4 regions of the Ferdinandcohnia sp. FSL W7-1320 genome follow, and region 1 is predicted to be linked to each of the others. Evidence: predicted binding sites of a transcription regulator. Region 1 holds the regulator's gene; each other region holds the start of a gene.
The links. The regulator Rex, encoded in region 1, represses fermentation and respiration genes when NADH is low (regulators of the CRP and FNR family bind a similar motif). The targets are predictions, from matches to a motif close to TTGTGAAATATTTCACAA.

Region 1 (7,463 bases):
GTAGATGTTCATACATTTGTGCCAAATTATATACGTTTGGCAGAGGCGGAGGCGAATTGGTTAGGGAAGAGGCAGGGGTAAGAATGGAAGAGATCATTAAACAACAAATTTTGTTTCGTTTCATGACAATAGAAGATATTGATGGTGTGATGAAGGTTGAGAAATCAGCATTTACAGTACCTTGGAAGAGGGAAGCCTTCTATAATGAGCTTGTTCATAATCAGTTTGCCAAATATATTGTCATGACTGATAACGATCAAGTGATTGGATATTGTGGAATGTGGCTTATTTTGGATGAGGCTCATATAACCAATATCGCAGTTCTTCCTGAATACAGAGGGAAAAAGCTTGGGGAAGCCTTACTTATGCAGGCAAAGCTTTTAGCGATGCAGCACCAGGCTGCTACAATGACGCTTGAGGTTAGAGTATCTAATCATGTCGCCCAAAACCTTTATAAAAAATTAGGGTTTAAGCCTGGTGGGATCCGAAAAAATTACTATACTGATAATAACGAAGACGCGCTAGTTATGTGGGTGAATTTAAATGAGTGATAACCAAATAATCATGGGAATTGAAACAAGCTGTGATGAGACGGCTGTTTCAATCGTACAAAATGGACGAGAAATATTATCAAATGTTGTAGCATCTCAAATCGAAAGTCATAAACGCTTTGGCGGAGTCGTTCCAGAAATCGCCTCAAGGCATCATGTTGAAGCTATTACACTGGTAATTGAAGAAGCTTTAAAACAGGCAGATAAGAGTTTTGAGGATATTGATGGTATTGCAGTGACGGAGGGCCCTGGTTTAGTAGGAGCATTGTTAATAGGTGTTAATGCTGCTAAAGCAGTAGCATTTGCCCATGATATTCCGCTATTAGGAGTCCACCATATTGCAGGTCATATTTATGCAAATCGATTGGTTGAGGAGCTGGAGTTTCCATTATTGGCATTGGTTGTTTCAGGGGGCCATACAGAGCTTGTCTACATGGAGGAGCATGCATCTTTTAAAGTGATTGGGGAAACAAGGGATGATGCTGCTGGTGAGGCATATGACAAGGTGGCTAGAACTCTTAACCTTCCATATCCAGGTGGGCCACACATTGATCGACTTGCACATGAGGGAACAGCAACGATTGATTTACCGAGAGCTTGGCTAGAAGAGGATTCTTACGATTTTAGTTTTAGTGGATTAAAATCTGCTGTTATTAATACCCTTCATAATGCTGAACAACGAGGAGAAACCATTGATCCGAAGAATCTAGCAGCAAGCTTTCAGGAAAGTGTGATCGATGTCTTAGTGACTAAAACAGTGAAGGCAGCTAAAGAATATAAGGTAAAACAAGTATTACTAGCTGGTGGGGTTGCCGCAAATAAAGGGCTTCGTGCAGCTTTAGAGCATGCATTTTCTGATATGCCAGAGGTTAAACTCATTATTCCTCCATTTTCATTATGTACAGATAACGCCGCAATGATTGCTGCAGTTGGTAGTGTGTTGTACGAAAAAGGAAAGCGTTCGTCTTACGCATTGAATGCTAATCCTGGGTTAGACATTGAAAGATAGTCAAAAAGTCCTCTTTTATTAAAGAGGGCTTTTTTGTTGATAAATAATCCACATAATCACAGGTTTTGTGGAAAACTTATAAAAAGTACCGAAATAACTAATATGTATTTGTGGACATTTTTTGTGGATAAGTCTGTTGATAAGTGTGGATTATGTGGATAACGTGGATAAGATAGTGTATAACTATATTTTTTTGTGTAAGTAATCAAAAAAATTCCCCATTCTAAAAATTAGAGATGGGGATATCTTTATTTTGTTGATAGGTGTAAAGTTCTAGGATGTTAGTTATCCACTGATTTCGTGGAGAGATTCCCATTCTTCCATAAGCGCTTCAAGTTTTGCTGAGGATTTTTCGTTTTCTTCATTAATTCGTTGAACTTCCTCATGATTTTGATAGACTTCTGGATCACAGAGAAGCTGTTCATTTTCTTCGATTTTTTCTTCGATTGTTGAAATTTCCAACTCGATTTCTTCGATTCTGCGTTTTCTTTGACGCTCAAGCTTCTTTAATTGTTTTTCTTGTTCATAGGATGTCTTTTCTTGGACCACTTCACGTTTGGTGTTCTTTGACTCTTGGGCTTCTAGCCTTGCGAGTTCCTCCATTTCAAACTTCTTTTCAAGGTGGTAGTCATAATCACCTAAGTATTCTGTAAGTCCTTCATTAGATAACTCAAACACTTTTGTTGCAATGCGGTTAATAAAATATCGGTCATGGGAAACAAAAAGGATTGTACCGGGATAATCAATTAGAGCATTTTCAAGTACTTCCTTACTATCAAGGTCTAAGTGGTTGGTAGGCTCGTCAAGAATGAGAAAATTAGATTTCTCCATCATTAGCTTCGAAAGGGCAAGTCTTGCTTTCTCGCCACCACTTAAGGTTGAAACGGTTTTTAACACATCATCCCCTGAGAAGAGAAAGTTTCCAAGAACCGTACGGATTTCTTTTTCAGTTTTAAGAGGGTATTCGTCCCATAATTCATTTAAAACTCGCTTGTTCGAGTTGAGGTCCGCTTGTTGTTGATCATAGTAACCGATGGTCACATGTGAACCAAAGCGAAATGTTCCCTCTACGTTGTCGAGTTTTTCAATAATTGCTTTTAGTAAGGTTGATTTTCCGATTCCGTTTGGACCCACTAAAGCAATGCTATCTTCACGGTAAATATTGAAATTAATATTTTTGATAATCGGTTTGCCTTTTTCGTACGAAACGGTGATATCTTTTGCACTTAGTACGTCATTTCCACTTTGCCTCTCGATTTCAAATCGGAAGGAAGCTGACTTTTCATCACCTAACGGCCTGTCCATTAGCTCCATTCTTTCAAGTTGCTTTCGTCTACTTTGGGCACGCTTGGTGGTTGAAGCTCGAACTAGGTTTTTTGCGATGAAATCCTTTAGCTTTTCCACTTCTTCTTGTTGTTTTTCATATTTTTTCAACTCAAGTTCATAGTTTTCAGCCTTGAGTTTTAAATAGTTGCTATAGTTACCGACATATCTGGTGCTTGTGTGTCTTGAAATTTCATAAACTTGGTTGACCACTTTATCAAGGAAGTATCGGTCATGGGATACGATTAATAGTGCTCCAGGATATCCTTGTAGATATTGTTCTAGCCACGTAAGTGTGTTGATATCAAGGTGGTTAGTTGGCTCGTCCAAGATTAACAGATCAGGCTTGGTTAGTAATAGTTTACAAAGGGCAAGGCGTGTCTTCTGACCGCCGCTTAAGCTGGATATTTTGGTTTGGTAGTCTTCTTCTGTAAAATTAAAACCATGTAGAATGGATCGAATATCAGCTTCGTATTGATAGCCTCCCTTTTCCTTAAAATCAACCTGTAGCTGATCATATTCTTCAAGTAATTTTTGGTAGTCAACCGGATTTTCAAAGAGGGATGGGTCTCCCATTTTAACCTCTAAGTCTCTAAGGTCTTTTTCAAGCTTTTGTAAGGAGGCAAAAACAGTTAGCATTTCCTCCCAGATGGTCAAACTCGATTCAAGTCCGGTGTTTTGAGCGAGGTAATCAATGGTAACACTTTTCGGTTTGATAATTTCACCGCCATCATGAGACATATGGCCAGCAATAATTTTTAAAAGTGTTGATTTTCCAGCACCGTTTCGTCCAACGATGGCAATACGGTCGCGAGTTTGTACTTCTAACTTTATATTCGATAATATAAGATCAGCAGCAAAATACTTTTTGAGCTGATTTACTTGTAGTAAAATCATGTTATTTCACCTCTTGTTTCTATCATCAGTGTATCTTATATTGTCTAATTAGAGCAACTGCAATGATATTGTTCACAGATGTATCAAAGACAGATGTGTTAAAATAGTGTATAGTTTATGGGAGGGTTTGTTTATGTCATCATTTACCCATTTTAATGAGCAAGGTCGTGCCAAGATGGTCGACATTACGGAAAAAGCAGATACTGTCCGTACAGCAATTGCAAAATCAAGTATTACTGTAAATAAAATCATTTATGAGCAAATAATAAATAATGAGGTTAGTAAGGGTGATGTCCTTGCTGTTTCTCAGGTTGCCGGGATTATGGCAGCCAAAAAGACGTCAGAGTTAATTCCGATGTGTCATCCATTGGCATTAAAGGGCGTTGATATACGTTTTAGCTGGACAATCCAAGATGAATATATTTTAAATATCACGGTTTCAGTTAAAACAAAGGGCAGTACAGGTGTCGAAATGGAAGCACTTACTGCTGCATCTGTTTGTGCGCTAACTGTCTATGATATGTGTAAAGCGGTTGATAAAGGAATGGTCATTGGACCAACTTATTTGGCTGAAAAAACAGGTGGAAAGAACGGAGATTTTATAAGGGAGCTATAGTTAGTTCCAAGTTAGTGGAGGAATTAAGGTGAATCTTGAACAATCAAAAATACCACAAGCAACTGCCAAAAGGCTGCCACTTTACTATCGATTTTTGAAAAATTTGCATGCCTCAGGAAAACAGAGGGTTTCATCTGCAGAACTAAGTGATGCGGTTAAGGTTGATTCCGCAACAATTAGGAGAGATTTTTCTTATTTCGGAGCATTGGGAAAAAAGGGGTATGGTTATAATGTCAATTATTTATTATCCTTTTTTAGTAAGACCTTAGATCAAGACGAGTTAACGAAGGTTACTTTAATCGGTGTAGGGAATTTAGGTACAGCATTTTTACATTATAATTTTTCAAAAAATAATAATACAAAAATTGAGCTTGCGTTTGATGTGGATTATAATAAGGTAGGTAGTAGTATTGGTGGAGTAAAGGTACACCATCTTGATGACCTGGAAAAAGAATTGCCTGATGATGTAACGGTGGCTATTCTAACGGTGCCGGTTGGGGCAGCTCAGTCGATTACAGACCGCTTGGTTAATAAAGGGATCAAGGGTATTCTTAATTTTACCCCAGCACGAATCAATGTGCCTGAACATATTCGGGTTCACCATATTGATTTGGCCGTAGAACTACAAGCCCTTGTATATTTCTTAAAGCATTATTCAAATGATTCAAATGATTCAAGTGAAGAATAATAATAGATCTTATAATTGTAGGGAGGTGACTTACAGTGGGAAGTCTTGGATTCGGTAGTATTTTATTGATTGTATTTGCAGCGTTATTAATCTTTGGACCGAAGAAGTTGCCTCAACTAGGAAAAGCAGCGGGTAATACATTGCGTGAGTTTAAAAACGCAACAAAAGGTTTAGCAGACGATGACGATGATGATGTTAAGAAGAATGAAACTCAAGATGTGAAGTAATGATAGGATGAGTCACATGAATGAAAAAGAAATGTCCGTCTATGATCATATTGGAGAGTTACGAAAACGACTGATCTACGTAGTCGTTTTCTTCTTCATTGTTGCATTAGGAAGCTTTTTTCTCGCAGAGCCAGTTATTCTCTATTTGCAAAATGCAGAGGAAGCAAAAGAGCTGACAATGAATGCTTTTCGTATGACAGATCCAATTAAAATCTATATGCAATTTGCTTTTATCATTGCCCTTGTTATCTCATCTCCTTTTCTACTTTATCAACTTTGGGCCTTCATCAGTCCTGGCTTATATGAAAAGGAAAGAAAGGTAACCTTGAGTTATATTCCGCTTTCGGTAATCCTTTTTCTAATAGGAGTTTCTTTCTCCTACTTTATTTTGTTCCCGTTTGTAGTGAACTTTATGACAAGGTTAGCGGAACGCCTTGATATAAATCAGGTGATTGGAATTAACGAATATTTTCAATTCCTGTTGCAATTGACTTTACCGTTTGGCTTTTTGTTTCAACTGCCGGTTATTGTGATGTTTTTAACAAGATTGGGAATAGTAACACCAATGTTTCTATCTAAAATACGAAAGTTCGCGTATTTTATTCTATTAGTCATCGGAGGTTTAATCACACCTCCTGAAATAATCTCGCATTTAATGGTTACAGTACCGTTATTCGGATTATATGAAATCAGTATTCTTGTATCAAAAAGTGCCTACAGGAAGGCACTAAAAGCAGAAATGGAAGCGGCAAATTCGATAGAGTAGGGAAATCTATAAAAAAAATAACCTCCGTTGTAATCTGTACCCCTTGTAAAGGACATTTTAAAAAAAGCTAGGCTACTTTAAGAAGATGATCTCTGTATTGAACAGGGGTCATCTTTTTCATATTCCATTGATATCTGTAGTGATTGTAGTAGTGGATGGCAGCTTTCACTTCTTGCTTAAGTTCTTTTAAAGTTTCACATGATTTTATATCAGCCAGGTCCTTAAAATGACCAAAGAATGATTCCTGTGGGGCGTTGTCCCAACAGTTACCTCTCCTAGACATTGATTGTTCCAATTTGAATTTTTTCACCAGCTTTTGATAAACAGGGCTGGTATAGTGACCTCCCTGATCAGAATGTATATAAGCTCCTTTAGCCAGTTTGATTCTCCTGTTTTTCTTTAACTTCTTAAGTGTATCCGTAGCGATATCTAAAGTAATTCGATCAGAGACCTGATGAGCTAAGACTTCATTGGTGGAAGCGTCAATAATGGTTGATAAATAAGCTTTTTTACCTTTTCCGAAATATAGGTAGGTTATATCCGTAAGAAGGACCTTGTGTGGGATTCCTTGTTTGAATTCCCTGTTAAGTAAGTTCGGGACGACCTTGTGCTCCTGCGTAGCCTTAATGATGCGCTTGTAGGGGTTCGCTCTCCTAAAAGGGCTCTCAATCCCGTATTTCTTCATGATTCTTCTGATTCGCTTAAGATTGAAAACAACACTAAACTGACCTGCCAATACCATCTTAATTTGACGAGCCCCTTTCTTACGGTTCTTGAAATTGTATGCTTTTAAAACCAGGTCCCGAAGGGATTCATCCTTTTTCTCCCGATCCTTCCTTCTCTGAACTTGTTTAGCAGAAAAGTAGTTATAGTATCCCTGACGGGACACACCAGCTACTTTACAGAGGTGGGTTACCATCCTTGTTAGATTGTATTTCTCGATAACGGAATGAATAAGGTTAAATTTCTGGTCAGCTGACAATTTTATTTCTTCTTCATCCCCCTTTCTGCGAATCGTATCTTTTTTAATAGTTCATTCTCTGCTTTCAACAGGTTATTTTCGGCCTCTAACCTTGCATATTTTTCTTCAGTGGAAAGCTCTCTTTCCCTTGGTCTACCTGAGTTTCCTGATCTTGTATCACGAAGTCCTAGAATTCCGTGCTTACGATAAGCTTCTCGCCATCTTTTTCCAGAAGACTCAATCCGTTTCATACCTAATACCTCAGTATCGAACCCACAGTCCTCAAATATCTCTCTAGGAAACTTCCCCAGGTCATTTTGAGTTATAAAGTGCTCCTTAAACTCATCTGAATAGGTAATACCTTTGGGACTTACTGATTTTACATATGGATTTTTAGCTAGTAATTCGATCTCTTTTTCCGAGAA
Region 2 (7,463 bases), 2.3 Mb from region 1:
AGATGGGGCGATTGCTACAACCATCGCACATGATTCTCATAATATTGTTGCAACAGGCACTAATGATGGTGATATTTTGGTGGCGATACAGGTACTTAAGGACATGAATGGTGGCTTAGTGATTGTCAAAAACAAACAAATTATGGCGTCTTTATCCCTGCCGATAGCAGGACTAATGTCGGATAAAGACTCACAAACTGTGAATGTGGAGCTTGACCAATTAAAACTGTCATTAAGTCAATTAGGGTTTGTCGGTGAGTTTAATCCGTTTTTAACCCTCTCCTTTCTTACATTGCCCGTAATACCATCTTTGAAATTAACAGATTTAGGATTATTTGATGTGGAAACATCTACACATATACCAGTACAAATGAACTAATTTTAATGAACCCCTTGAAAATATGGAATAAGAACAACTAAAAAAAGTGTCAGGTACCATAATCTGTACCCCTTGTAAAGGACATTTTAAAAAAAGCTAGGCTACTTTAAGAAGATGATCTCTGTATTGAACAGGGGTCATCTTTTTCATATTCCATTGATATCTGTAGTGATTGTAGTAGTGGATGGCAGCTTTCACTTCTTGCTTAAGTTCTTTTAAAGTTTCACATGATTTTATATCAGCCAGGTCCTTAAAATGACCAAAGAATGATTCCTGTGGGGCGTTGTCCCAACAGTTACCTCTCCTAGACATTGATTGTTCCAATTTGAATTTTTTCACCAGCTTTTGATAAACAGGGCTGGTATAGTGACCTCCCTGATCAGAATGTATATAAGCTCCTTTAGCCAGTTTGATTCTCCTGTTTTTCTTTAACTTCTTAAGTGTATCCGTAGCGATATCTAAAGTAATTCGATCAGAGACCTGATGAGCTAAGACTTCATTGGTGGAAGCGTCAATAATGGTTGATAAATAAGCTTTTTTACCTTTTCCGAAATATAGGTAGGTTATATCCGTAAGAAGGACCTTGTGTGGGATTCCTTGTTTGAATTCCCTGTTAAGTAAGTTCGGGACGACCTTGTGCTCCTGCGTAGCCTTAATGATGCGCTTGTAGGGGTTCGCTCTCCTAAAAGGGCTCTCAATCCCGTATTTCTTCATGATTCTTCTGATTCGCTTAAGATTGAAAACAACACTAAACTGACCTGCCAATACCATCTTAATTTGACGAGCCCCTTTCTTACGGTTCTTGAAATTGTATGCTTTTAAAACCAGGTCCCGAAGGGATTCATCCTTTTTCTCCCGATCCTTCCTTCTCTGAACTTGTTTAGCAGAAAAGTAGTTATAGTATCCCTGACGGGACACACCAGCTACTTTACAGAGGTGGGTTACCATCCTTGTTAGATTGTATTTCTCGATAACGGAATGAATAAGGTTAAATTTCTGGTCAGCTGACAATTTTATTTCTTCTTCATCCCCCTTTCTGCGAATCGTATCTTTTTTAATAGTTCATTCTCTGCTTTCAACAGGTTATTTTCGGCCTCTAACCTTGCATATTTTTCTTCAGTGGAAAGCTCTCTTTCCCTTGGTCTACCTGAGTTTCCTGATCTTGTATCACGAAGTCCTAGAATTCCGTGCTTACGATAAGCTTCTCGCCATCTTTTTCCAGAAGACTCAATCCGTTTCATACCTAATACCTCAGTATCGAACCCACAGTCCTCAAATATCTCTCTAGGAAACTTCCCCAGGTCATTTTGAGTTATAAAGTGCTCCTTAAACTCATCTGAATAGGTAATACCTTTGGGACTTACTGATTTTACATATGGATTTTTAGCTAGTAATTCGATCTCTTTTTCCGAGAATATTTTTTTACTCATACTATCTCTCCCGCACTATTTTTAATCTATTGTACATAAAAAGACCCTGTGCAGCAGACTTTTTTTAATGTGTCTACTACACAGGGTACAGTTTACCATTGGTCTTGGCATTTTTTTATGTTAGTTAAGTAGCGCACTTCTTATCATTTTTTGATACAATCGGCTTTAAATGAAATCATAACAAATAGTAAATTGTTTAAAATTTCACCAAAAGAGGGACAAACTATGTATCCATTTAAACAAACTTTTTTTGCAATCTATTTCTTCGCTACACTTTTGATAATCGGTGGATGTTCACAGGAGGAAAATCAACCTAATAACAATATTGAGAACATCACAAAAACGACTGAGGAAACGGAAATTAATCGTGATGAGGATACCCCATCCCCTACCGAAAAGCAAGAAAAGGCAATTCATTCATTATCTGAACTTACCGTTCATTATATGGATGTTGGTCAAGCTGATTCAACCTTACTACAATATACGGATAAGGGTGAAGAATATACTATCTTGATTGATGCAGGGAATTGGAACAGAGACGATGTCATACATTACTTACATTCCCAAAACATTTCCGAAATTGATATCGCAATTGGTACACATCCAGATGCAGATCATATTGGTCAACTCGATAAAGTTATCAGTACGTTTAGTGTAGGAGAAGTATGGATGTCCGGAAATACGAGTACATCCCAAACGTTTCAGAGGTTACTTCAAGCGATCGATCAAAACGAGGTTGATTATTATGAGCCAAGACGAGGCGATGAATTTAAAGTTGGCCCACTCCAAATTGATATTTTATATCCGATCTCTGTTTCAGAAAATGACAATGAAGAATCTATTTCGCTAAAGCTCACGTACGGAGAGGTTTCTTTTGTTTTTACAGGTGATGCAAGTCGAAATGATGAATTACGGATGATAAATGGTAGTATTGATGTAGACGCTGCTATCCTTCATCTGGGTCATCACGGTTCAAACACTTCTACTCACCCTGCTTTTCTAAAAGAAGTGAGTCCAGACATTGCAATCTACAGCGCTGGAAAAGATAACAGCTATGGGCACCCACACAAAGAAGTGGTCGATCTAATTCTAGGGTCCAATATTAGACTTTATGGAACGGATGTACACGGGACGATTATTGTTAAAACGGATGGCAAAAACTATGAGGTGTTGACCAAAAAGGACGGTAAGATTACTCCCCCTACTTCTGGACGTGTACCTTTATCAAAGCCAGAACCAACAAAAAAGGATAAACAAGAGCCCGGTGATAAATGTATGAATATAAACACAGCTAGTTTTGAACAGTTACAAGAAATCATTCATTTAGGGCCAGCACGTGCAAAGGAACTGATCAACCTACGGCCTTTTACATCCATTGATGAGTTATCACGCATAAAAGGAATTGGTCCGTCAAGAATGGAAGATATAAAAGCACAAAATCTAGCTTGTGTAGGAGGATAACATGAAAGGCTATTTGGATCGAATCGAAGAAAATCGACATGCAGTTATTATAGTAGAAGAAATCAATAAGGAATTCATCATTCCTTTCAATCAATTACCTAAAGAATCATCAGCAGGATCCTACTTTGACATTAGCATCGAAAATGGAAAAATCATTTCCATAACACTAAATGAGAATGAAACAATCTCACAACAACAAAAAGTAGATGATATGATGTCTAAAATCCGTAAGAAGAATTTCGGAAGCAAATTTAAGAAAAATTGACTTGAGTGCCTATCCCTAATGTATTAATCCATTAGGGACAGGCGTTTTTCTTAGAAAAAATCATTTTTATGTTGTTTTTCTGATATATTTTTAGCGGAATTACCAGATACCATAGATAAAATGAATGCGATGTATGAATGAAACACATTTTACGAATTGCGAAAATTGCGTTATGATTAAAAAGTCACAGGAATGTCACATCATCTAACGTTTTAAGGCGAAATACATAATAGATGCACTTTACCAACAAGGTTTAGATTTCATATGAATTGTTTCTTTTACTAGATAACTAGGATATTAGAATACACATGAATTTGGTATAAATCAGTTAATGTCTTCCCCTTTTAAATGTGAATATGTGAACATTTTCTCGATATCAGTATATTAAAACCAGGTAATACTTAGTGAAAATTCAACGATGAAGGAGAATTGAAAATGTCAGAAGTATTGATTCAAGAAAAAGAGGCTACAGGCACAGAAAAAGAATTACTTGATCAATTATTAAAACCTGAAGTGCAAGAATCGCTCACTACTTTAGTCGAGCAACTACCAAAGTTAACAGAGGCTGTAAATCTCTTAACAAAAACATATGATTTAGCTCAATTAGTGGCTACTGACGATGTTCTAAAAAATGATACAGTCAGTGCAATCAAAGAAATTTCTGAACCTGTTATTGGCTCAGTTAAATCAATTGCTGCTACTGCTATTGAAGCAAAAGACCGTGCTGAAGCTTCAAATGAAGTGATCGGGCTATTTGGTGTATTAAAATTATTGAAAGATCCAGAAGCACAAAAAATGTTACGTTTTGTAAGCGCATTTCTAGAAGTTCAAGCTGAACGTAAAGCTTAATTAATAATCAGTACCCTTTTTATTACTTAGTAAGGACGGAGGATAAATCATGTCAAAAAAAATCGTCATCTTAGGTGCAGGTTACGGAGGTTTATTAACTGCTCTAACATTACGTAAATATGCAAGTAAAGAAGAAGCGCAAATTACAGTGGTGAATAAATACCCTACTCACCAACTTATTACAGAATTACACCGTCTTGCGGGTGGTACAACAACTGAACGCGCAATCTCTTTCCCGTTAACAAAGCTTTTCAAAAATAAAGATGTCAACGTGGTAATCAGCGAAGTAACGTCTTTCTCAGTAGATGAAAAAGAAGTCCAACTTGCTGATGGTTCTGTTTTGGATTACGACAACTTAGTCGTTGCTCTTGGTAGCCAAACTGGTTTCTTTGGTATCCCAGGTCTTGAAGAAAACAGTTTTGTATTAAAATCAGTTGAAGATGCAAACCGCATCTACCAACACATTGAAAGCAAAATTGCAGCTTATGCGGAATCTAAAAATCCAGCAGATGCAACAATTGTAATCGGTGGTGGTGGGTTAACTGGTGTTGAACTAGTTGGAGAAATCGTAGACCACTTCCCTGAAGTGGCTAGAAAATATGGTGTTGACTTTAATGACCTAGACATCAAATTAATTGAAGCTGGCCCTAAAATCTTACCAGTACTTCCTAATAACTTAATCGAGCGTGCTACTGAAAGTTTAGCTAAACGTGGCGTTGACTTCTTAACTGGCTTACCTGTTACAGGCGTTGAAGGAAATAAAATTTCCCTAAAAGACGGTTCAACAATTGAATCGAACACATTTATCTGGACAGGCGGCGTTGCTGCACTTCCAATCGTTCAAGAATCTGGCCTTGAATGTGATCGTGGTAAAGCAGTTATTGACGAGTATTTGCGCTCTAAATCACATCCAGAAGTATTTGTGGTTGGTGATGCGTCTGTGGCACTTCCAGCAGATGGGGGTCGCCCATTATATGCGCCTACTGCACAAAATGCATGGCAAATGGGTGAATCATGTGGATATAACCTTTTCGCTATCCTTAAAGGACAAAAGCTCGAAGAATTTAACCCAATCAATTCTGGAACGCTTGCTAGTCTCGGACGTAAAGACGGCGTAGCTTCTGTTGGTGGAAACAATATTCCTTTAAAAGGTCTTCCAGCATCCTTGATGAAAGAAGCTAGTCATGTTCGTTACTTATCTCATATTAAGGCCCTTTACGGTTTAGCATATTAAGATTTAAATTAAAGGCTCTTTTCTAAAAGATTGTTGCTTTCTGATAATAAAGGCAAAACTAGTTGATTGGAGCGTAAGCTGGCGACTCCTCGAAAATGTATTCACATTTTATTCGTGCGTGGGTTATTTCAAAGAAGCAAATTCAATGTCCAGCGGGAAAAGCGTGGGACTTGAGACCCCGCAGGAGCGGTAGCTACGAGTCCAGTTTCAGCGGCTAGAAACTCGAGAAATTTCAACTCCTCCTTCAGAGGCAAAATACGCCTCTTTGTCGGAGTCTCCGACGCACAGGAAGTGCTAGTGCCGACTCCGCCACAGGACGTGGCGCTTTAGTCGGCCAATTTTCTCGTTTCTGTCAAGCCGCCTCCACATTTCGTTGAGGAGGCTCAAGCCACGCCCGCGGAAAGCGTCCACCTGAAGCGGAAGTCAACGATATAAAAAACAACAAAGTCCGCGAAAACAGCCAAATTAAATAACTATAGAAAGCCAATTTTCTTGAAAATTGGCTTTTTGTATTAGGATCATGGGGCGTTGCTGGAGTATATGTTGTAAAGTCTATGTGTATCTTGTTATGCCGCTATTGATAATAAGAGTTGCGTAATTACCTAAATACTTGCACATGATAAAAGAGACCATATTAATCAAGGGAGGAACTGCGATGAACTTTAAAAGTAAATTACAAGAAGCTCAAGATATTATCCATACGGCACATCATCATTTAAAACAAGTGAATTCGAGTAGTCCTGAATCAGAGGCATGTCATTTTGCCCAAAGTGAACTAGAAAAAGCGCAACAAATTATCCAACAGGTTCAACAACAAATACATAATTAGATTAGAGATTGAAAAATGGCTGGGACAATTTAATCCAGCCATTTGAATTTATCATTCATTTTTTTGTGGTTGAGTTGGAATTTCAAAATCAGGATTTATTTCTTTTGCAATTTCCGTTGCAAGATCGTAGTTTACTTCAAAAGGATTCAGTTTTAATTCAGAGGAATTTTGAAACGAATTTTGGGCTTGCTGAAATCTCTTTTGAACTTTTTGATTAATCCGGCTATTTCTACCTCCAAATAAACCAAGTATAGTTACACCTAATATAGAAATCCATATCCACATTCTATTGTTTCGTTTTCGTTTGAATATCTTCAGTGATTTGTTACCACTCAAGCTATTAAGTACGGATGACAGTAGTTGCATATAGTTCATAACTCTTCCCTCCTCACTTTATTGTGTGGAGTAGAGCAAACAATATATGTGGAAATAATTAAAAACCCTTGAGTGTATGATTCAAGGATAAGATCAAATAATAGGGATAAAACCTCAGAGGTGATCCTTATGGATGTGAAAATCTTTCGGGCGATACATCAATTGACAGGTCGTTCTTCATTAATAGATCAATTCATGATACTTGTTTCAAACAAGGTTCGTTATGTATATTTCTTAATTTTGATTGTGATGTGGTTTAAAAAGTATCCATATAGACAAATGACGAATAATGCTGTCATTTCTGCATTTATTGCACTAATTCTAAATCTCTTCTTTAAGTTATTTATTTCAAAACCCCGACCTTTTTTGAAAAGTCGTGTTGGAATCTTAATTCCTTCAAAGATTGATTCTTCATTTCCAAGCAAACATACCCTACTCGTTTTTGCAGTTTCGACTTCGATTTTACTATATAATCGTGTTCTAGGCTCAATCATGACTGGATTGGCTGTACTAACGGGTTTTTCGCGAATTTGGGTAGGACATCATTACCCATCTGATATAATTGGAAGTGCCCTTCTAGGCTCAGTAACGAGCATGTTTATTCACCAAAAATCAAGAGAAGGAAATGTAAAAGCCTTTGC
Region 3 (7,463 bases), 5.0 Mb from region 1:
ATTCATGGTTCCAATTACCGGCTGCATGTTTGCTGGATGACGTAATAGCCACGCAATTGCAATAGTTGTATTGGATACGCCGTATTTTTCAGCAATTTCATCAATTTTTTGATTTAATTCTGGACATTTTTCATTACCGAGAAAAGGTCCTTCAAAATAACCATATTGAAAAGGTGACCATGGTTGAATGGTAATGTCATTCAATCGGCAAAAATCAAGGACATCTCCATCACGGTTAATGGATTGATCAATTTGCATATTAGTTGTAACACCACTTGCAATCATGTGGGCATTGGGGATACTTAATTGTAGCTGATTTGCAACAATTGGCTGCTTTACATATTTTTTTAATAACTGTATTTGCATCGGCTTTTGGTTAGAGACTCCAAAATGACGAACCTTCCCTGATGATTCCAACACATCAAATGCCTCTGCAACCTCTTCAGGCTCAACAAGGGCATCTGGACGATGTAAAAGTAAAACATCAAGATAGTCCGTTTTAAGACGTTTTAAGATTCCATCTACGGAATTAAGTATATGTTCTTTTGAAAAGTCAAACATTCCTTTTCGAATGCCACATTTGGATTGAAGAATGATTTTCTCCCTCACGTCATCGTTCATATGTATCGCATCTGCAAAGATTTCTTCACAAGTGCCACTTCCGTAAATATCGGCATGGTCAAAAAAGTTTGCTCCGTTTTCTAATGCCGTTTGTACAAACGCTTCCGCCTCAGGCTTTTCTAATGAGTTGATTCTCATACACCCTACTGCTATAACAGGAACCTCTAGTGAACTAGTGCCGAGTTTTATTTTTCGCATTGTGTTAAACCTCCAAGTTTTAATATAGGAATATTATTACTGTTACCCATTTCTAGTTTACATATTTCGCTATTGATTGGAAAGTATAGATAAAAGTCCTGCGGTAATATGTCAAGTACCAAAATCTAAGGAATTGGAAATTGTAAGCCAACCAATACCTAAAAAAGACAATACTTAAGAAACCCAGTAAGATATTAAACCATTTACTGGAAAACATTGAAGGATTTAGGATGTTTTATCCTTTAGTTATTCACCTTCCTTCTTGGCGTGTAGACTTGATCGTTGCGTAGCAGCGCATCGACCAACCGCACAAGTTTTCTTGCCGTTAAGACGAGTGCTCTTTTGTGTTGATGCTTAGGAACCTCACGATATTTTTTCAGGTAGTATGCCCGAAATTCAGGTTCATTTCGTTGAACCGAGTTGGCAGCTTCAACAAGGTAATAACGAAGAAATCTATTTCCTGAACGTATCATTTTGGTTTCCTCAGCTTGGAACTTGCCTGATTGATGCTTGGACCATGTAAGTCCACTATATTTGGCAATGGAAGCTTGGTTATCAAAGCGATCAATTTGTCCAATTTCGGCTAAAATACCAGCGGTATAGACTGGGCCTATTCCTGGAATCGTCTGTAAGGTATTAGGGATACCTTCTAGAAGCTTTTGGATGGCTTTGTCAAGTTCTTTAATCTGTTTAGTTATACTACGGATGGACTCTATTGAAGTCCCTAATAATAGGTCGATAGAATCTTCCACACACTTTGATAATCGGTAGGAAGATCTCGCAGCCTTTTGAATGGATTTCGCCACACACTCGGCGTCAGTAAAGCGATTTTTGCCCTTATCTTGAAGATAATTCGCAAGTTCTTGAAGATCCATTGAGCTAATTTCATCTAAGCTATATTGTTCAAGAAATAGCTCTAACATGGCATTTCCAAAAACCGAACTATCCACTTCAGTCGTAAAGGAACTACACTTATAAAATAAGTGTTGCAGAAAATATTGCTTTTCTCGCGTTAGGTTATGAACGAGATGATATCTCATTCTTGTCAACCTTTGAAGAGCAATAAATTGTTCCTGCATGACCGCCGTTAGTGGAAGACGTCCAAACCGTAAGCGATCTGCAATAATCCAAGCATCGACTTGGTCTGTTTTATCCAGGTCAACATATGACTCTTTAAATTTTTTAATTAGTTTTGGATTAATAGTAAAGACTGTTGTTTTAAATTCTTTAAGAGATTCATCCTCGTGAAAAAACATAGCAGGATGCCAACTATAGACTGAAGTGGCCTCCATCCCGATTTGAATCTCGGAAATTGAGTTACTTTGGGCTATCTTGACAATCAGATCTTTCAGATAAGATGCCCCTGTCAAATTGTTGTCAACAGTGAGAGCAGTTAATGCTTTTCCTTCAAAATTCATGACACAAGCTTTCATATCTTGAGAGCTAACGTCTATTCCAACAAATAATTTCATGGTGGCTAACCTCCTTTCAATCTAGGATCAAGGGAAGGACTCTTCGGGATATCCCCAGTGTACTTGTCGGTCAATCACCCTCGCGTATTAGAACTCACTTTGGTCCATGAGCTGCCTGGAAGCTGCAACTTCCAGCATGGGCTGCCAAAGGGAACAGCCTGCGGGTTAGAAGTTCGAACAAGGACTGGGGAGACAGACTTTTGTAGTAGTCAAAGCTACAGGAGATGATAGAAATCCCCCAAACGATCCTAAGACCATTATCTAGGGACATCACGAAAAGTCCACCCTTTGGAAAACTTTTTCAGATGGTGGGGGGCTAGCCCCCCACTATCTGAACTAACATCTATAGAATTATCAAAGAACAATATTTTAATTGGAAATTACCTCGAAAGAGGACTATAAACTTACTATACGAGGAGGTTAAGTAATGAACCAAATAAAACGCTTATTCATGCTGTTATTATTAGCATTTCCGATGTTTTTCTTAGCGGGTTGTGGGGATGACGAAAGACCTGAGGAAGGCGAGGAAATTGAAGAGATTGAAGAGGAAGATGAAATCGGTGACGGCGAGATTGATGATGAGTAGAATATAAAAGGAGTTCTCCCAAAATCGGGTAGAACTCCTTTTTTTAGTTATGCAGTGGTTGTTGCTGTTTTAGTATCTTTTTTCACATGAATTCGTTTTGTTAAGAATGGTACTGCAAATCTATCTACACCGTAGTAGTATGTTGCAGCGCCTGCGAATAAGAGAATAACTGCTAATGTGTAAAGTACTGGGTTTGTGCTAACTGTTCCAGCAAGTAAGAAGTTTAGGTTCATGAATGCCCCTGCAATTAATGCTGGGATTGTTGCAGCACCTAAGATTAATCCAAGTCCAACTAGAACTTCTCCCCATGGAATGAGTACGTTAATTATATCAACGTTTGGAACGGCAAAGCCTTCTAGGAATGTTGCATACCAACCTGCCACTGCTGGGTGTTCGCCACCAGCCTTTGCAAGTGCTCCTTGGAGGAATCCACCTGCGTCAAATCCTCCAGTCAATTTATGAAAACCAGCTTCTAGCCATTGAATACCTAACCATACACGTAATACTGTCCAAATAACTGCCATTTTAGGTCCTTTTAAGAATGTTCTCATCTTAATCTCCCCTTTTATTTTATATTGTGAAACTATTCACAAGTTGTTATAAAAAAATATGATCGTTTTAGCTGCCAGCTTGGGTAGTTAGTTTGTGAAGTTTTTCACTAACTTTCTACACTCTTAATATACAATGGATTTTCAATTAAAGCAATGGGCTTCACAAATATGACACAAATGTTTTTTGATTGTATTTATAGTCTCAAAGTTAACGTTTTGTATAGGGAATGATTATAATCACCGAAAATTTTAATAAGGGAAAATTTTTCAAAAAGTGTTTGACTTTGGGTATTTTACACTCTATAATCCATTTATAAAGTAAAACTAGAACGTATTAATTTAATAAAGGACTCTTATCCAGAGCGGTGGAGGGACATGGCCCTACGAAACCCGGCAACCTTCAAGATTATTCTTGAAAAGGTGCTAATTCCATCAGGTAAAATTACCTGAAAGATAAGAGGAGGAAAAAAGCCCTCTTCTTACTAGAAGGGGGCTTTTTTCATCGTTAGGATATGCAAGTTAGAAGTTGTATTAGTACTATTCCTAGTTTTCCTATAAAAATACTGGAGGTACAGACATGAAGAAAATAAGCGTTATTTTTATTGCTGTATTACTGTTGATTGGAATTGCAGGTTGTTCGAATAGCACAAGTAAAGCGAGTCAAGGAAGTGAAAAACCTAAAAAAATCACATTAGATTATGCTTTTTATTCGCCTACGAGTCTTGTGTTAAAAGAGTTTGGGTGGGCTGAAGAAGCATTCAAAGAAGAGGGAATTAAGGTTGAATTTGTTCTAAGTCAAGGAAGTAATAAAGCATTGGAATTTTTAAATAGTGGAAGTGCGGATTTCAGTTCATCTGCAGGCGCAGCGGCTCTAATGGCAAAAGCAAAGGGTGCTCCAATTGAATCGGTGTATATTTACTCGAAGCCAGAGTGGACAGCATTGGTCGCAAATAAAGATTCAAAGATTCAAAATATAAGTGATTTAAAAGGAAAAAAGGTTGCTGCAACTATCGGAACAGACCCATATATTTTCCTATTACGCGCCCTTAATGAGGAAGGGTTAAGTCCATCAGATGTTGAAATCGTTAACCTCCAGCATGGAGATGGAGCGGCCGCGTTATCTTCTGGTCAGGTGGATGCATGGTCGGGGTTAGATCCTCATATGGCAAGAGTTGAATTAGAAACGGATGCGAACCTTTTTTACCGCAATGCAGATTTTAATACGTATGGAACCTTAAATGTGCGTTCTGAGTTTGCGGAAAAATATCCCAAGTACGTAGAAAAAGTCATTGAGGTCTACGAAAAGGCTCGTAAATGGGTTTTAGAAAATCCAGAGGAAACAGCGGAAATTTTGGCAAAGTCCGCAAATATTGATATTGAAGTTGCTAATAAACAATTAAATGAACGAAATGATTTTTCTAATCCTGTTCCTGGTGAAATACAAATTGAGGCATTAACCGAAGCAGGTAAGGTGCTTCAAGCGCAGGAAATCATCGGAAAAGATGTTAAATTGGATCAACTGGTTCAGGAATTGATTAATCCTACGTTTGCGGAAAACGTAATTAAACAATAGGGATTGTGCCTCTTTTAAAACGGCACTTCCTCGTGATAGGAGACGGTAAAATGAGCACAAAAGGCGGAGCGTTGACTAGACAAATTAAGGTGAAATCAAAGCGTGAGTTTGTATTATCAGGAAGTCTAAAAGTAGTTCTACTTGGGAGTATCATCCCGGCTATTTTAATCGTGGTTTGGCAATATTTAAGCCATATTGGTGTCCTTGAAGGTCATCTTATGCCGGCACCAACGGTTATCCTTGCGAAAATAATTGAATTTGCTGGAGATGGAAGTCTGTGGGGCCATATTGGGATTACGTTATATCGCATCTTTTTTGGGTTTCTCATTGGGGTAGTTGCTGCTGTTATATTTGGTTCATTGGTCGGCTATTTTAGAATTGCTGAACAGTTACTAGACCCGATGATTCAGGCTTTCCGTTCGATTCCGTCCCTTGCTTGGGTACCTCTTTTTATCTTGTGGATGGGGATTGCAGAACCATCAAAAATTACACTAATTGCGGTTGGGGTATTTTTTCCGGTTTATTTAAACATCGTGTCAGGCATACAGGGTGTTGACCGAAAGTTGATTGAGGTAGGGAAAATCTATAATTTTTCATCGTTTGAGTTAATTAGAAAGGTAATATTGCCTGCATCCCTTCCTTCTTTTCTAGTTGGAATCCGAAGTGGGCTTGGGCTAGGTTGGATGTTTGTCGTTGCAGCTGAATTAATGGGTGCTAGTCAGGGGATTGGATATTTGCTTGTTGTTGGCCAAAACTCCTATTCTCCTGAGACGGTCATCGCAAGCATCGTACTATTTGCGATTTTAGGTAAAATAACAGATTCCATTTTGAAGAAAACAGAGGAAAAAACTCTTCACTGGCAGGATAGCTTTGTGAAGTAGACCTGAAAGGATGAATTAGATGCTGGCAGTTCAAAATGTCTCTAGAACCTTTTCGAATGGTACGACAGGGTTTAAAAATATAAATCTTGAAACAAAACAAGGTGAAATTGTGGGAGTACTAGGTACGAGTGGGTGTGGAAAGAGCACCTTATTACGTGTCTTATCTGGATTAGATTCGGATTATACAGGTACGGTGAAAATAAGCGGGGACATCATTAAGTCCGTTCATGAAAAGGTGGGCGTTATTTTTCAAGAATCACGTTTAATGCCATGGTTGACAGTATTAGAAAATATCTCGTTTGGTTTAAAGAATGATAGTAAGAAAAGTGAAAAAGCCCAGGAATATGTAAAGTTAGTAGGATTGCAAGGATTTGAAAATCATTATCCAAAGGATATCTCCGGTGGGATGGCACAAAGAGTATCGATTGCTCGTGCACTTATCACAGCACCTCAAGTTTTGCTATTAGATGAACCATTTAGTGCGCTTGATGCATTTACGAAAATGCAGTTGCAAGATTTGTTGCTGACAATATGGGAGAAATACAAATCAACGATGCTCGTCGTTACTCACGATATCGATGAAGCACTTTATTTATGCGACCGAATTGTTATTTTAAAAGGGCAGCCGGGTGAAATCTATCAAACGATTCACATTGATGATCCAAAGCCCAGATCTCGTGGTGATATAAAGTTGGCACAATTGAAGGCGGAAATATTGTCTCTACTAAGTTAAAGAAAGGAGAGAGTGGAATTGACAACCACACAATTAGGTGCGATAAGACCTTTTGAAGGTACCTATAATCTACAAAACTATGATCAGGTATACCAAGACTTTTCATGGGAGGAAGTTGAAAAGGAGTTTAGTTGGTATCAAACTGGGCAAGTCAATATGGCGTATGAATGTATTGACCGGCATGTCGACGATGGGTATGGAGACAAAGTTGCCCTTCACTACATTAATGAAGCAGAAGAACAAATTTTTACATTTAAAGATATCAAAGAAAAATCGGACCACTTAGCGTCGGTGTTAAGAAAATACGGGGTTAAAAAGGGCGATATTGTCTTTATCTTTTTGCCGAAAAACCCGGAAATGTATATTGCGATGATTGCAGCAGTTAAAATCGGAGCCGTTGCAGGACCGCTTTTTGAAGCATTTATGGAGGATGCGGTAAGGGATCGCATTTCAGACTGTGAGGGTCGTTTTTTAATCACTGACTCGGAGTTGGTAAAAAGGGTCCCAAAACAAGAATTGCCTTCACTCGAAACCGTGTTTATTACGGAGGGATCAGAAAAGTGTAAGGAAGATGAAATCTCACTTGTAGAGGCATTAGCTGAAACGAAAAGTGAGAATAGAGTGATTGAATGGTTGGAGCTTGAAGATCGCCTCAATATTCACTATACAAGTGGGTCAACCGGGAAACCAAAGGGAATTGTGCATGCACATCGCGCGATGATTCAACAGTACCAAACGGGAAAATGGGTCCTTGATTTGAAAGAGGACGATATTTATTGGTGTACCGCACACCCCGGCTGGGTAACAGGAACGGTGTACGGAATCTTTGCTCCTTGGCTAAATCGTGC
Region 4 (7,463 bases), 240 kb from region 1:
GGGCCATGGTTTCGAAGTTTATTCACATTAAATCCACAGCCTGAATTAATGCTTGGAGTTCCGACATTATTTAAAGTGCACGTTATTTTGTCTTTTCTATTATTTGCATCTATTCCATTTACAAAGCTTGTGCATATGTTTAGCTTCCCGTTGCGTTATCCAACAAGAGCACCGCAGCAATATCGCGCACGTAATGGATTTTCGAAAAATACACGTCAGAATTAAGGGGGAGGGCTATCCTCCTCTTTTTGTTTTGGAATCCATACATGGAGACAAATCAGGAGTTTTATTAATAAACAGAGTCGGAAAGAGTTGGTGATTGAGACACACTCTTTAATTATTGAGCAGTATGAGTCAGAAAGCGGTCTTGAATCTGACAGAGAATTTATTGTTTGGTTGGGGGGTGTCGGAAAGAGTTGGTGATTGAGACACACTCTTTAATTATTGAGCAGTATGAGTCAGAAATTGGCCTTGAATCTGACAGAGGATCTATTGTTTGGTTGAGTGGTGTCGGAAAGAGCTGGTGATTGAGACACACTCTTTAATTATTGAGCAGTATGAGTCAGAAATTGGTCTTGATTCTGACAGAGAATCTATTGTTTAGTTGGAGGGTGTCGGAAAGAGCTGGTGATTGTGACACACTCTTTAATTATTGAGCAGTATGAGTCAGAAAGTGGCCTTGATTCTGACAGAGAATCTATTGTTTCGGTTGAGTGGTGTCGGAAAGAGCCGCTGATTGAGACACACTCTTTAATTATTGAGCAGTATGAGTCAGAAAGTGGTCTTGATTCTGACAGAGAATCTATTGTTTAGTTGGAGGGTGTCGGAAAGAGCTGGTGATTGTGACACACTCTTTAATTATTGAGCAGTATGAGTCAGAAATTGGCCTTGATTCTGACAGAGAATCTATTGTTTCGGTTGAGTGGTGTCGGAAAGAGCCGCTGATTGAGACACACTCTCAAATTACTTAGCAGCTTAAGTCAGAAAGCAGCCCTGATTCAGACAGAGATTCAAATAATTAGTTGAACCCGTCAAAAATTGACAAATTATTTTATTTTTTATAATATTACCTTGAACTCGAGATAAATAAAATTAAGATAATTACATTGAATACATTCATATATAGTTGGAAAATAAATGAGATAGATAGTAATGGAGATAATTACTATGAAAACAGCGGGCATTCATCATATTACTGCGTTTGTTGGACTTCTCCAAGAGAATGTTGACTTTTATGCCGGTGTTTTAGGCCTTCGCCTTGTAAAACTCCGAGTCCAATCGATTTGTGACGTCAATATCAAGTGAAGGTACGCTAAATGGTGCACCTTTCAGTTATTTTAATATAGTATCTTCAAATCCGCCCCTTGTTTCAATATCGGTCCAAAGAAAAAAATGGGGTAATGAAAGACACAGCTAGAAACATTATAGAAGGAAAAGAATTTGTCGTTCATATTGTGGATGAAAGCAATGTCGAACAAATCAATAAGACGGCAGCAAGTCTTCCTCCAAATGAAAGTGAAATTGAACTTGCTGGACTGACTCCAGTAGAAAGTAAGAATATAAAAGTACTGGGAATCAGGGAATCTAAAATTCGCTTTGAATGTATTTTAGAGCACTCCATTGAATTAAGTGGTCAAGAGGAAAATTCCGGTTGTGATTTGCTAATCGGAAAAGTGGTCTAGTTTTATGTCAATAAGGAACTGTATAGTAATGGAAGGATCAATCAAGAAAAATTAGGGGCAGTAAGCCGATTGGCAGGAAATTATTACGCGAAAATAGGAGGTTTTTGAAATTGAGAGACCAAAGTAGTCATGATTGGTCTCTCTTTTTCTTTTTCCTTTGATTTTGACTTTGGTTCTGATTTTGACGTTGACTATGGTTCATGTTTTGACTTTGATTTTGTTTCATATTTTGACGTTGACTATGGTTCATGTTTTGTCTTTGATTTTGGTTCATGTTTTGGCTTTGACTAAGATTTATGTTTTGACTTTGACTATAGTTCATATTTAGGCTTTGATTTAGGTTCAAGTTTTGACTTTGGTCCTGGTTCAGGTTCTGGTTTTGGTTATTTTTAATGATTTCTTCAAGCTGTTTCACTTTTTCCTGAAGACTATCAATATCTTCCTGCATCTTTTTCTTATCTTGATCTGACTGGTAATCGTCTACTTGAGATTGAAAGTCCGCAGCAGTATCTGTATTTAGCTGAATGATTGCACCAATAGTTGCTAAAGCATCACCGGTAGCAGATAAAACACCGCCAATTATTCCTAAGATGGTTCCGCTATTGTTAGGTGGTTTATATACAAAGTTGTTCGGAGTTGAGTTCGAGTTGTTTACATTTATTTCAGGTTCAGCAGCTGAGGTGATAACAGTAGCCCTTTTATCCTTTTCCATGAACTCCCCCCATAACTATTTCAGATATTATAGGGTCACAATTAGCCCATTTCTAATATATTCACCCAGACTTATAAAGGTGTAGAATTAGTTTTTAATAATCAAACTCTATCCTGTTTTTGTTTTAGGTACAATCTTACGAGGAGTAAAATTGATATCCTCTGATGAATAGACGGTTACGATAAGAGTTCCTCCATGTACCTTTGCACGAATTAAAATCGGCTGATTGTATGTATTCTTAAAAAGAAAGTCAGGCCCATACCAACTCACCGTTGCATCGCGCCCAGGTGGTACATAGCCAACTCGTTTGGTGTGAGAATAGCGTTTTACAATTTCAACACCTGCACGATCAACGGCATTAAAGAGTGTGGAGGAAGTCTGGCATATTCCACCCCCGATTCCTTCAATTAGTTCTCCTCGAATGATTTCAGGTGCAGGCTGATACCCTCTAGCAGCAGTTCGTTTTCCAACAACTTTATTAAAAGAGAAGGTTTCATTTTGAAAAAGAACATAGCTATCGATGGCTGCTGCTGATAGAGCGATATTTGTGGAGCGCTTCTTATTGGAAGAGTTAAAGTGCGTCACATACTGCCCAATCTGTTTTACTCGAATCGTTGATAATAGCTCGCTATCTACACGGGGATAAATACGCTGTATCGGTACTTCAAGGTATTCTCCTTTTCCGAAGAACGAAGAGTAAAACAATCTTGAAAATTTGTCTTTATCTAATTTTATACCCACATGTTCTTTGATAATTTCATTTGACTTGCCAATTTTTGCATCCTTTGGCTCCTCATATACCTGTTCTTCTAAATAGGTAAGAAAGTCTGTGAATTTTTTTATGTTTAAGGTGGGTATGCCGAGCAGTGGTATAGAGTATTCAGAACGATTAATAGTTGCGATTGGTTCTCCTTTATAGGTTATGTAAAGATTATCCTGAGGATGGAACTGCTGTACAGAAAGGAAAAACAACATTGCCAACAATATTTTCAGTGTCCCCACCACCTTTTCGAAACTCTTTTTTTATAGTATGGATGGTTACTTCAAATTCCATTAAAAATAGGAGAAGTTTTTTCGTTTTAAAATTTGTAACAAATTGTTCAAATTCAAAAAAAAGCCTGTGATTTGCGTCACAACAAGGTTTAAGGCATTTATGTTAAGATAATTATTTTTTACAAATACTTCCTTCCCTTTTCTGTAACAACTTTTTGATATCTCGCATGTTATCATCATTTACACAGTGATAAGCTTTATAAAATAATTTCGCGAAATAAAATTTAGCTTCAATTTTTTCAAGATATTACGAAAAAAACAAGTAGCTAAAAAATTTTTGACAACTTTGTGAAGTTGTACACATATTCGTCACAAGCCACATAGTTGTGAATGAAGAGCATCCATTCGGAAAGGAGTACACTAATGAAAATCAAATGGTTTTTCTTATCGATGGTTATTACTATTGCCACAGTGCTTGCAGGTTGTGAACCCGTAATGGTTCTTGATCCTAAAGGCCCACAAGCCGAGAGGCAAGCCCATGATATCTTACTCTCAATTGGAATCATGGCATTCGTAATTATTGTCGTTTTTGTATTGTTAGTTTATATGCTTGTAAAATATCGAGCTTCTAAAATGCCAGAGGATTACGAGCCACCACATATTGAAGGGAATCCGTGGGTTGAAGCGATTTGTATTGGTATTCCAATCTTAATTGTGGGTTATCTATCAGTTGTTTCGGTTCAAAGTAACTACATTGTCGAGTCAGCTCCTCAAGGCTATGAAGAGCAAGAGCCATTGGTTATTTATGCATCATCCTCCGATTGGAAATGGCACTTTAGCTACCCTGAAGAGGATATTGAAACAGTCAATTATCTATACATCCCAACTGATCGTCCACTTGAATTCAGACTTTATTCATATGGTCCAATCACAAGTTTTTGGATTCCACAACTTGGTGGGCAAAAGTATGCCATGGCCGACATGATCACAACTTTGCATCTTGCAGCCGATGAGCAGGGTGAATTAATGGGACGAAATGCAAACTTTAGTGGTAAAGGATTTGCGGAAAATAGGTTTAGTGTAAATGCCGTATCTCCAAAGGATTTTGAAGAATGGGTAGATGAGGTTAAAGAAACTGCACAACCTCTCACTGAAGAAAAGTTTGAAGAGATACTAGAACCAGGTCATCTCGGACAAATGACGTTCACCGGAACTCATTTAGGGTTCGCACCACCGCCAGAGCATAACCATGGATCAGATGATACTGAAAAAGGTCATGAGGACCATGAGCAGGAGCATTCAGAGCACGAAGGTCATTCAGAACATAACAATCATTAATAACAGAAATAAATTGAACGCCGAATTTATACTTCAGATAGGAGTTTAAAAAGGAGGATGAAGAGGACCACGTCAACAAAAACGCCACGGCCTCATGTCTTGTCGGCACTAGCACGTCCTGTGCGTCGAAATTTCAAGTGTCTTATTCACCGGACTTTTTAAACATCATCTTCATTTGAAAGGAGTAACAACGGATGGAATTCTTCGAACGTTTTGCCATACCACATCCAAGTCCCGCCATCTATGCAGCGATGGTTGCAATTGGACTTACGGTAATTGGAATTATCGCCGGATTAACCTATTTTAAAAAATGGGGTTACCTATGGCGTGAATGGTTAACAACCGTTGACCACAAACGAATTGGTATTATGTATTTAATCTCCGCATTAATCATGCTGTTCCGCGGTGGGGTAGACGCGGTTATGATGCGTGCACAGCTAGCTTCACCTGAGGCGAAGTTATTAGATGCGCAGCACTATAATGAAATTTTTACAACACATGGTGTAGTCATGATCATGTTCATGGCGATGCCGTTTATCATTGGATTCATGAACTATGTTGTTCCACTTCAAATTGGTGCGCGCGACGTAGCATTTCCACGCTTAAATGCGATCAGCTTCTGGCTTTTCTTTATGGGGGCAATGCTATTTAATATCTCCTTTGTAATTGGGGGATCACCTGATGCTGGTTGGACATCATACTTCCCACTTGCTGGTAACGAGTTCAGTAAATCAGTTGGAACAAACTATTATATGCTCTCGTTACAAATTTCGGGTCTTGGTACATTGATGACTGGTATCAATATGATTACCACCATTCTAAAAATGAGAGCACCTGGTATGACATTAATGAGAATGCCAATGTTCACATGGTCTACATTAATAGCTAACTTAATTATCGTAACGGTTTTCCCTGTATTAACAGTTGCATTAGCAATGGGTACAATGGATCGTCTATTTGGAACACATTTCTTTGCAAGTACAAACGGTGGAATGGATATGCTTTGGGCAAACCTATTCTGGGTATGGGGACACCCTGAAGTGTATATTTTAATCTTACCTGCGTTTGGTATTTACAGTGAGATCATTTCAACCTTCTCAGGAAGAAACTTATATGGTTACAAATCAATGGTTGGTTCAATGGTCATTATCTCAGTTCTTTCATGTCTAGTTTGGGCGCACCATTTCTTTACAATGGGGCAAGGAGCAGCATCAAACAGCTTCTTCTCAATCACAACAATGGCGATTGCGGTTCCAACTGGTGTGAAAATCTTTAACTGGCTGTTTACCTTATGGAGAGGTAAAATCCGTATGACAGTACCGATGCTTTACTCAATTGGGTTTATTCCACTTTTCACAATCGGTGGGGTAACTGGGGTAATGCTCGCGATGTCAGCAGCTGACTATCAGTATCACAATACAATGTTCCTAGTGGCACATTTCCATAACACAATTATTCCTGGTGTAGTATTCGCAATGCTTGCTGCACTCACATACTATTGGCCAAAAATGTTTGGCTTTATGTTAAATGAACGAATCGGAAAATGGGCATTCTGGTCTCTATCAATTGGATTTGTTTTAGCGTTCTTCCCAATGTATATTACTGGATTAGACGGTCAGGCTCGTCGTATGTACACATACTCTGAGTCAACTGGATTTGGTCCATTGAACATGCTTTCATTCATTGGTGCTGGAATCATGGCGATTGCCTTCATTTTAATTGTGTATAACATTTATTACAGTATCCGTTATTCACCAAGAGATATTGGAAGCGACCCATGGGATGCACGTACTTTAGAGTGGGCAACACACACACCTGTTCCTGAGTATAATTTCGCATTTACACCAAGTGTGAATTCCAGTGAGCCATTCTGGGATGATAAGAAGAAGAAGCACAAGCTCTTCCCAGGTAAAATTGAAAAGATTCACATGCCGAACAATAGTGGTGTTCCATTTATCATGAGTAGTATCTTCTTTGTATGGGGCTTCTCGTTCGTATTTGCGATGTGGCCATTGTTGATTATTTCAACAATTGGTATCTTTATTTGTATGGCATACCGTTCATTTGAACAGGATCATGGACGATATATTACTGTTGAAGAAGTAAAGGAAACAGAAGAAAAATTAGGAGGTGCTAAGTTATGAAACTAGATCACTCGCAACCTCTTGAATATAGTACGCACGAAAACGAGTTAAATATTTTTGGTTTCTGGATTTTCCTTGGTGCCGAAATTATGCTTTTCGCAACCTTGTTTACATCTTATTTTACATTAGAGAACCGCGTCGGCAGTGGTCCATCAGGTGCAGAGATTTTTGAAATCTCACCTGTGCTAATTGAAACATTTCTACTATTAACAAGTAGTTTTACAATTGGTCTTGCAGTTCATGCGATGCGCCTTGGCAGACAAAAGGAAATGATTGGATTCTTCGTAGTAACATTGCTTTTAGGTTTAACCTTCCTAGGTGTTGAAATCTATGAGTTTGTTCACTATGTCCATGTCGGAGCTGGACTACAAACAAGTGCGTTTACAGCGATGTTATTAACAACATTAGGAACACATGGACTTCATGTTACATTTGGTTTATTTTGGGGAACGATGATTATCCTCCAAATAAGAAAAAGAGGCTTAACTGCACAAACTGCTGGTAAATCGTTTATCTTTTCATTGTATTGGCACTTCCTAGATGTAGTCTGGATCTTCATCTTCAGCTTCATCTATTTGAAAGGAATGATGTAAT

Region 2: NST91_RS13235 (DUF1641 domain-containing protein) is a predicted target of Rex. The motif match lies at 3,892-3,909, and genes of this name have one in related genera.
Region 3: NST91_RS25320 (DoxX family membrane protein) is a predicted target of Rex. The motif match lies at 3,453-3,470, and genes of this name have one in related genera.
Region 4: qoxA (cytochrome aa3 quinol oxidase subunit II) is a predicted target of Rex. The motif match lies at 3,734-3,751, and genes of this name have one in related genera.

What each region holds. Positions count from the first base shown of each region.
Region 1 covers NZ_JBBPAM010000001.1:317,814-325,276, forward strand. The annotation lists gene tsaB (tRNA (adenosine(37)-N6)-threonylcarbamoyltransferase complex dimerization subunit type 1 TsaB) at 1-81, shown strand, start outside; gene rimI (ribosomal protein S18-alanine N-acetyltransferase) at 84-551, shown strand; gene tsaD (tRNA (adenosine(37)-N6)-threonylcarbamoyltransferase complex transferase subunit TsaD) at 544-1,560, shown strand; gene NST91_RS01635 (ABC-F family ATP-binding cassette domain-containing protein) at 1,846-3,780, opposite strand; gene moaC (cyclic pyranopterin monophosphate synthase MoaC) at 3,914-4,396, shown strand; gene NST91_RS01645 (redox-sensing transcriptional repressor Rex) at 4,425-5,084, shown strand; gene NST91_RS01650 (twin-arginine translocase TatA/TatE family subunit) at 5,120-5,311, shown strand; gene tatC (twin-arginine translocase subunit TatC) at 5,328-6,077, shown strand; one part of gene NST91_RS01660 (IS3 family transposase) at 6,145-7,065, opposite strand; one part of gene NST91_RS01660 (IS3 family transposase) at 7,068-7,463, opposite strand, start outside.
Region 2 covers NZ_JBBPAM010000001.1:2,636,971-2,644,433, reverse strand. The annotation lists gene ade (adenine deaminase) at 1-379, shown strand, start outside; one part of gene NST91_RS13250 (IS3 family transposase) at 476-1,396, opposite strand; one part of gene NST91_RS13250 (IS3 family transposase) at 1,399-1,809, opposite strand; gene NST91_RS13245 (MBL fold metallo-hydrolase) at 2,035-3,270, shown strand; gene NST91_RS13240 (DUF3006 family protein) at 3,272-3,535, shown strand; gene NST91_RS13235 (DUF1641 domain-containing protein) at 3,971-4,384, shown strand; gene NST91_RS13230 (NAD(P)/FAD-dependent oxidoreductase) at 4,434-5,618, shown strand; gene NST91_RS13225 (hypothetical protein) at 6,274-6,447, shown strand; gene NST91_RS13220 (hypothetical protein) at 6,499-6,822, opposite strand; gene NST91_RS13215 (undecaprenyl-diphosphatase) at 6,952-7,463, shown strand, end outside.
Region 3 covers NZ_JBBPAM010000001.1:5,298,309-5,305,771, reverse strand. The annotation lists gene NST91_RS25335 (aldo/keto reductase) at 1-819, opposite strand, end outside; gene NST91_RS25330 (IS110 family RNA-guided transposase) at 1,062-2,291, opposite strand; gene NST91_RS25325 (hypothetical protein) at 2,719-2,877, shown strand; gene NST91_RS25320 (DoxX family membrane protein) at 2,925-3,428, opposite strand; SAM riboswitch class I at 3,779-3,888, shown strand; gene NST91_RS25315 (aliphatic sulfonate ABC transporter substrate-binding protein) at 4,006-5,001, shown strand; gene NST91_RS25310 (ABC transporter permease subunit) at 5,052-5,882, shown strand; gene NST91_RS25305 (ABC transporter ATP-binding protein) at 5,902-6,615, shown strand; gene acsA (acetate--CoA ligase) at 6,634-7,463, shown strand, end outside.
Region 4 covers NZ_JBBPAM010000001.1:553,987-561,449, forward strand. The annotation lists gene narI (respiratory nitrate reductase subunit gamma) at 1-225, shown strand, start outside; gene NST91_RS02760 (hypothetical protein) at 634-813, shown strand; partial or broken gene NST91_RS02765 (VOC family protein) at 1,168-1,275, shown strand; partial or broken gene NST91_RS02770 (flavin reductase family protein) at 1,283-1,809, shown strand; gene NST91_RS02775 (hypothetical protein) at 1,810-2,394, opposite strand; gene NST91_RS02780 (VanW family protein) at 2,503-3,369, opposite strand; gene qoxA (cytochrome aa3 quinol oxidase subunit II) at 3,811-4,725, shown strand; gene qoxB (cytochrome aa3 quinol oxidase subunit I) at 4,920-6,869, shown strand; gene qoxC (cytochrome aa3 quinol oxidase subunit III) at 6,866-7,462, shown strand.